Maricaulis maris MCS10: one gene and its partner. The protein of the gene in region 1 interacts with the protein of each later gene in a pairwise test. Links are inferred from orthologs where the notes say so. Each region holds a gene or a part of one and is shown on either strand. Other genes may lie near its edges.

Evidence for each region. The genes of interacting proteins can lie anywhere in the genome.
Region 2: the proteins of def (region 1) and MMAR10_RS14825 interact in binary tests that used the Escherichia coli proteins (3 or more experiments, as listed by UniProt). The link is inferred for Maricaulis maris MCS10 from one-to-one orthologs.

The regions. Positions count from the first base shown.
Region 1 is NC_008347.1:518,735-522,655, reverse strand. Bases 675-3,461 are described here. They hold def (peptide deformylase), read right to left. Parts: upstream 2,437-3,461; coding sequence 1,912-2,436; downstream 675-1,911. Other genes in these bases: rmuC (DNA recombination protein RmuC), read right to left, coding at 2,468-3,461; MMAR10_RS02275 (pirin family protein), read left to right, coding at 1,064-1,915; MMAR10_RS02280 (hypothetical protein), read right to left, coding at 675-912. In the rest of the region: MMAR10_RS02285 (Kazal-type serine protease inhibitor family protein), read left to right, coding at 1-249; more of MMAR10_RS02280, read right to left, coding at 340-674; more of rmuC, read right to left, coding at 3,462-3,921. UniProt on the Escherichia coli protein: Removes the formyl group from the N-terminal Met of newly synthesized proteins. Requires at least a dipeptide for an efficient rate of reaction. N-terminal L-methionine is a prerequisite for activity but the enzyme has broad specificity at other positions.
Region 2 is NC_008347.1:3,162,890-3,166,844, reverse strand. The notes cover bases 761-3,581. They hold MMAR10_RS14825 (aspartate-semialdehyde dehydrogenase), read right to left. Parts: upstream 2,774-3,581; coding sequence 1,748-2,773; downstream 761-1,747. Other genes in these bases: MMAR10_RS14815 (hypothetical protein), read right to left, coding at 3,499-3,581; MMAR10_RS16510 (VOC family protein), read left to right, coding at 2,865-3,482; rarD (EamA family transporter RarD), read right to left, coding at 761-1,649. Outside these bases: MMAR10_RS14835 (alpha/beta fold hydrolase), read right to left, coding at 1-636; more of rarD, read right to left, coding at 747-760; more of MMAR10_RS14815, read right to left, coding at 3,582-3,792.

The sequences.
Region 1 (3,921 bases):
GAAACACCAACTCCGGCGACCAGCGAAACTTTCACCGATACCCGGACAGAGATGACGGCCGAACCGGCCCCGGCCAATGTCGACATGACGATTGCCGAGGTCGCCGCCGAGATCAGCTGCACACAGGAATATGCGCCGGTTTGCGGTGCTGATGGCGAAACCTATGGCAATGCCTGCGAAGCCGCTGCAGCCAATGTCGAAACGACGGCCACTGGCGAATGCCATGTGGACACCGAACAGCACGATTAATCGCTGAGCCGCCGGCCATTGCGTCTGGGGGACCCGTCTCCCGGCGCACCGTCGAGGTGAGCCGGTTCCGGAAACGGAGCCGGCTTGCGGCTATTCGGCACCCCAGGGCGGCGGCGGGGCGTCGACCGGGTTGGTCAGATCGAACTCGGCAGCGAAATGCCGGTCCGGGCGATCAAGACCGTAGGTAAAACTGGTCTCGGTCAGCGTCATCGACCAGACATTGGCCATCGAGACTGCGATGCCCTCGCGGTCAAACAGCATGCGGCTGAACTGGTCGGCAGGAAACTCGGCACGACGCTCGGTGGGCGGCACGATCGTCGAGCCGCCATATTGCGACAACACGTCCTCAGAGCCGTCCTCGTGGCGGTGGTCATGCTTGAGCTGCAAGCCCGCGGCCTCACGGGTGATCACCCAGGTCCGGGAGCGATCCTCGCCAACATGCAGCGGAATCCGAATCTGCCCCGCCGAACATTCGCGCACATGCATCACCAGACGCTGTTCGGCCCAATCCGCATCACGCGGATCATCACTGACCACACGCCCCTCGAAGGCCTGACCGCACAATTGCGAGAGGCTGGCGAAAAAGGAGGAGTCGGCTGGTGGAGCAGCCGGTGAGCACGCAGCTAGGACAAATGACAGCAAAACAAGGCAAGACAGACGCATAATTTCCTCCTCAGACCGACCCAAACTGCCCTATCCCTTCCCACATGGAAACAATCTCTTTCGCGCAGGCTCATGGCGCTTGTCGGAAAAATACCTATCTTGTCGGAGAATGATTGGTCCTGACCCGCCGCCCAGACAGGAAAACGCCGCCATGACCGCCACCGACACGCTCACCCGGACACGACGGATCACCAAGGTCTCGCGGGGCTTGCCGACTTCGGACGGCGCCGGTGTCAAACTCACGCGCATGCTGGGGCATCGCGGCCTGATGGACCTGGACCCATTCCTGATGCTCGACCAGATCCGCACCGACGACAGCGCGGACTACATGGCCGGCTTTCCCAACCACCCGCATCGCGGTTTCGAGACCGTCACCATCATGCTGGAAGGCCGGATGCGGCATGGCGACAATAAGGGCCATTCCGGCGTGATCGAGGGCGGCGGCATCCAGTGGATGACCGCCGGTCGCGGCATCGTGCATTCCGAACAACCGATCGAGGATGAAGGCCGCCTTTGGGGCTTCCAGCTCTGGGTCAATCTGCCCGGCGCGCTGAAGATGACCGATCCGGGCTATCAGGAATTCGACCGCACACAGATCCCGGTGGAAACCCGCACCGGGGCGAGCCTGCGCGTGCTGGCCGGCAGCACATCAACCGGCGTGACAGGTCCGGCCCGATCAGTCGCCATCCAGCCGACCCTGATCGACATCGTGCTCGAACCCGGCGCCACGCTGGAAGAGAGTATCGATCCCGGACACACCGCCTTCATCGCTGTCTACAAGGGCATGGTCTCGACCGGCGAAGGCCGGGTCGAGGATCCGGATCTCGGCGTCCTGGAAGATGGCGACCGGATCGAGCTGAAAGCGGGGCCGCAAGGCGCCAGCCTTCTGCTCGTCGCCGGCAAGCCGATCAATGAGCCGGTCGCCCGTTACGGCCCCTTCGTGATGAACACCGAAGCGGAACTGCACCAGGCGGTGACGGATTTTCAGGCCGGGAAGTTCTAGGCCGCGTCGCGGTCTTTCGACTTCTCGACCTTCTTCACCTTCTGGACCGCACGCTGGCGTTTCAGGCGCGACAGGTAGTCGATGAAGAGCACGCCTTCGAGATGGTCCATCTCGTGCTGGATGCAGACGGCGAACATGCCTTCAGCGATCTCCTCGCATTCATTCCCGTCATAATCGAGATACTGGATGTGGATCCGGTCCGGGCGCTCGATCTCGTCATAGACGGTCGGCACCGACAGGCAGCCCTCTTCATAGGGTTTCAGCGTGTCGGACGGATCGGACAGGACCGGATTGACGAAATAGCGCGGCTTCGCCTCCTCGTCGGACCCGGCAAGGTCCATCACGATCACCCGCTTGGGCACGCCGACCTGGATCGCCGCCAGACCGATGCCGTCGGCGGCATACATGGTCTGCAGCATGTCATCCATCAGCTCGCGGAGGTCGTCATCAACCTGATCAACGGGTTGGGACACCTCTTTGAGGATGGGATCGGGAACGGTGAGGATTTCGCGTATGGCCATGGGCCCTAGATAGTCGCACTGGCTTTCAGGATCAAGAATCGACCGCTTCCGGTGCTGCGAGGGCTGGCTTGGGGGCTGGCTTGGGGGCGGATTTGCCACCGCCGCTCTCGGTCGCTTCATCGGCGCCCGCCGCATCGAGATACTCGGCCGGCAGTGATTTGCGGGCATTGGCGCCCAGAGATTTGAGCATTTCGGTCTGGCGCACCAGATTGCCACGACCCTCAACCAGCTTGCCCTTGGCCGCCGCCCAGGCGTCCTTGGCCCCGTCGATGCGCTTGCCGACCGTCTCGAGATCGCCGACGAAGCCTTCAAACTTGTCATAGAGGGCGCCGGCACGATCGGCGATGTCGATGGCGTGCCGGTTCTGGCGGTCGATCGTCCACAGGTTTCCAACCGTGCGCATGGCCATCATCAAGGTCGTGGGTGTCGCGATCATCACATTGCGGTCCCAGGCATAGGCCGACAATTCCGGGTCATTCTGCAGCGCCAGCGAGGCCGCGCCTTCCAGCGGAATGAACATCAAGGTGAAGTTCACGCCCTCATAGAGCTTGGCATAATCCTTCTCGCCCAATGCTTTGATATGGGCGCGGACCGAGGCGATGTGCTGTTTCAGCGCTGCCGTCCGGATCTCGTCATCCTCGGCATTCACGCAGCGCTCGAACGCGACCAGCGAGACCTTGCTGTCGATCACCAGGCGATGCCCGCCCGGCATGTCGACGATCACGTCGGGACGCAAAAGCGCACCCTCGGCATTGCGCTCGGTGGACTGGGTGTGGAAGTGCTCATTCTCCAGCAGGCCGGCGCGTTCGAGGATCGAGGCCAGCACCATCTCGCCCCAATCGCCCTGCACCTTGGAGGAGGAGCGCAGCGCATTGGCCAGCTTCTGGGCGTCGTCCGACATCCGCGAGGCGTCCTTGCGCACGGTCTCCATCAATTGCTTGATCTCGCCGGCATGACCGTGGCGTTGCTCGGCATCCTTCTCCACTTTCGAGCGGAAATCGGTGAGTTGTTCGCGCAGCGGCTTGAGCAGGGTTTGCAGGCTTTCCGTGCTCTGCTTGTTCAGCTCGGCACCCGAGGCTTTCAGGATTTCCGCGGCGGTCAGCTTGAACTGGTCGTTGAGACGCTCGCGGGCCTTTTCCAGCTCGGCCAGCTTTTCATCATGATGGCGCAGGGCCGCGTCATGCTCGGTCTTGAGCGCTTCATGGCTGGCATTGAGCCCGTTGCGCTCGACCGTGACCGCTTCCAGCGAGACCCGCAGGCGGTCGCGCTCCTCGACCACACCATCAAGCCGGGCCAGCGCCTCGCGCGCCGTCGCCAGTTCGGAGGCAGCACTTTCCTGACGGTTGCGCCAGTCGTCGCGTTCGCTGCGCAGCCGTTCCACTTCCGGGTTATCGGTCGTGCCGGACGGGTCGGGCTTTCGTTGCAGGAACAGGCCGCCAGCGAGCACTGCAAGCAGGACGACCATGCCGGCCAGGATCAGCCAGG
Region 2 (3,955 bases), 2.6 Mb from region 1 along the record:
GATCCGCTTCTCCGCCCGACCGTCAAAGGCCGCGAACTGTGCAGGGATGTGCGTGATTTCCGGATAGTAGTCTTCCAGCTTTCCGACTTTCGGAGGGGCGCCAAAGATGAAGGCGAAGAAATCGTCTTCCTTGCCCTCGAACACGCCTTCCGCAAATCCGGGCTCCTGAAAGCGCAGGATATAGTGATCCTCGCCGCCAATTTCGCGGAAGGCCTCAGTCGGCGGCTGGGCGCCACGCGGCAGGTGTGGGGTGTTGACGCCAATGACGCCATCAAATCGGTCCGCTGCCAGCATGGCCGCATGCCAGGTGATGATGCCGCCCCAGTCATGGCCGACCCAGACGGCTTTTTCATGCCCGAGGGCGTCCAGCAATCCGGTCAGATCGGCGATCAGCGCATCAATTGCGTAGGCGTCGATCCCGTCGGGACAGTCGGAACCGCCAAAACCGCGCAGATCCGGCGCGATCACGCGATAGCCGGCTTCGGCCAGGACGCTGATCTGGTTCTTCCAGGAATAGGCCAGCTCCGGCCAGCCATGAACCAGCAGGAGTGGTTGGCCAGCCTCCGGACCGGCAAGGTGAACCGACAGTTCGATACCATTGGTGGCGATCCGTTGTGGCGCCGGAAAATCAGTCATGGAGAATCCTCGGTTCCGGCCTCGAATTCACTTCGAGATCAATCGCTTGCTGCCCAACAGCAAAGGCCAGCCGACCAGCCTGGTCAAGGGTGGTCGTGCGCGAGGCGACGCTAGTCAGCCGCAGCGGCCAGTTTTCGTTCGCGGCGCAGTTGGCTCCAGGTGAAACATCCGACGCCGGACCAGATGAAGGCGAAAGTGATCAGATGGCCCGTTTCGAAGGTCTCTCCGGTCAGGATGCCGATCGTGAATTGGAGGGTCGGCGCGATGAATTGCAACAGCCCCATGGTCGAAAGGCGAAGTCCCCGGACCCCGATCGTGTAAAGCAGGAGTGGCACGACGGTGACCAGTCCGGCGGCCATGAGAAGCCCTGCCTGGGAAGGGTTCTCGGTGAAGTGCCCCGCGCCGCTGACCTGCAGCCAGACCAGGCCGATGATCGCGAAGGGGAAGAGGAACAAGGTTTCCCACAACAGGCCTGCCCGCCCGTCGACCGCGGCGACTTTGCGCAGATATCCATAGGCGGTGAATGTGGTGGCCAGCATCAGCGACAGCCACGGGACTTCGCCGACCGTGATGATCTGGTTGGCGACCCCGAGTGCTGCCAGCGCGATGGCGGCGATGCGCCAGGGGCCCAGCGGTTCGCGCAGGATGATGACGCCGACCGCAACGCTCATGAGCGGGTTGATGTAATAGCCCAGCGAAGCCTGAAGGACATGCCCGGTATTGACCGCGAATATGAAGCCCCACCAATTCACCGAGATCAGGGCGGACGTTGCCAAAAGGGTCAGCAGGGTGCGGCGGTCCGAGAGGACGCCAAGCGAGGCGCGCAATCGTCCGGACAGCGCGAGAGAGCCCGCCAGCAGAGGCACGGCCCACACGACCCGGTGCAGTATGATCTCTACCGCACTGGCAAATTCGAGCGTTTGGAAGAAGAGCGGAGAAATGCCCCAGATCAGATAGCCTGAGAGACCGGCTGCGAGGGCGCGCCGCATATCGGTCGATGTGTCGGTAGACATGCGGACTCCTTGGTCGATGACTGACACCGCACATAGGGAGCCCGCCTGTCGATGGCGACCCGCTTGTTGCGCATGGCTGCCTTGCGGCGCCGGGCTGATCAGCCCGCCTTGCCCAGAAGGCCCTTGTTGAGGAGCCCTTCGGCAATCTGCACGGCGTTCAGGGCGGCACCCTTGCGCAGATTGTCTGACACGATCCAAAGCGCGAGCCCGTTCTCGACGGTCGGGTCCTCGCGGACGCGGGATACGAATGTCGCAAACTCGCCCACACATTCGACGGGGGTGATGTAACCTTCATCCTCGCGCTTATCGATGACCATCAGGCCCGGGCTTTCGCGCAGCAGGTCGCGCGCCTCGCCCGACGACATCGGTGCTTCAAGTTCGAGGTGGGCGGCGATCGAATGGCCGACAAAAACCGGCACCCGCGCGCAGGTCGCGAACAGCTTGATCTTGGTGTCGAGGATCTTCTTGGTCTCCACCATCATCTTCCACTCTTCCTTGGTGGAGCCGTCTTCCATGAAGACGTCGATATGGGGGATGACATTGAAAGCGATCTGCTTGGTGAATGTCTGGGGCTCGATCGGGTCGTTGACGTAGATGCCCTTGGTCTGGGTCCACAATTCATCCATCGCGGCCTGGCCACCGCCGGACACGGACTGGTAGGTCGCGCAATTGACGCGTTTGATTCCGACGCGGTCATGGATCGGTTTGAGGGCAACCACGAGCTGGATCGTCGAGCAGTTCGGGTTGGCGACGATCCGCTTCTTGCCAACGCCGTCGAGCGCATCGAGATTGACTTCGGGTACCACCAGCGGAACGTCCGGATCCATCCGCCAGGCAGAGGAATTGTCGACGACAATGGCACCGGCCTTGGTGATTTTCGGGGCCCATTCCTTCGACACATCGCCGCCGGCCGACATCAGCACCAGATCGACGCTGGAAAAGTCGAAGGTTTCGGCATTCTTGCAGCGCAGGGTTCTGTCGCCATAGGAGAGCTCGACACCCATCGATTTCCGACTGGCCAGAGCGTGGACTTCGTCGGCAGGGAACAGGCGCTCAGCCAGAATGGTGAGCATTTCCTTGCCAACCGCACCCGTAGCGCCGAATACCGCGATTTTAACGCCCATTATTCTCGACCTTTCAGTTTGCCCGTTGTCCGATCCATGCCGACAGAAGAGGCATTAAACCCGGGACCGCGTCGTGGCTAGGGATGATGTCATGGCCGGGCATCGGTTTAGCGGCTCATTGTCTGAAAGTTCGATTTGGCACCAGATTTTGGACCGATCAACCGCAGTTGTTGACATGTTTGGTGAATTTGTGCCGATTGCGGACCGAATTTCCATATCGACGCCTCGGCAGTTCCGACGTTTCAGGCTGGTGTCTGACACAATGATACAAATGGATCTGCCGGCTGAACGGCCGGGGGAGGCCAACCGTGTCATGAGCAAGCCTGACAGTCTTCCAAGTGTGGCGGCATTTGGAATTGGCGTTAGCGACCTGGCCGCGTCGGCGGCGTTTTATGAAAACACGCTTGGAATGAAGCGCGTCCTGGATCTGTCCCTTGGCCATATGGACGAGGTCATCCTGTTGTTTCCGGATGGAGGCAGCGCCATTGCCCTGATGCACTGGACCGATGGCAGCGCTCGAAACTATGCTGACAATCCGGTGAAGATCGTCCTGAGAGTTGCTGACCCAAAGCTATTGGCAGAGCGGATCAGGGCGGCGGGTCTGCCTGTCATCCGTGACCCGGAGCCCGCAGCCGAAGTGGGCGGTGCCGTCGTCGGCTTCGCAAAGGACCCGGACGGGTATCTGATCGAGCTGCTTGAGTCGGTCTGACCGCGAGCTCGCCGCGTCAAAGCCGTCGCCAAATTCTCCAGGCCACCAGCCCAACGACGACCAATACGAATATCTCGAGCGCGTTTGCGCCCAGAAAAACAGGTGTGATCAGTCGCTGCATCAAACCCCACGGGCCATTGTAGATCGTATCGCCCTGTCTCCAGAAACCGACATAGACGGCACCGGCAACGAGTATCGCCACCCCGAAAAAGGCCAGGCGGATCATCGCGGCGGGGTCGAAGGAGCGACCGGATTCGGCTTGCTTGCGACGGTTGCGCCGGGATCGCTCGAGAAAGCCGCGCCGGGTCATTCACGATCCTCGCTGCGGCACTGGCAAAATGCTGAGGATAGGCTGGCCGCAGGGTTGCGGTAATCATCGATCATGGCGAATGCTCCAGGTCTCGTTTGAGGCGCTGCACGCTAGCAGTGCCATAGGAGTTTCATTTGCCTTGCACGCGATTTCGTGCGCATAA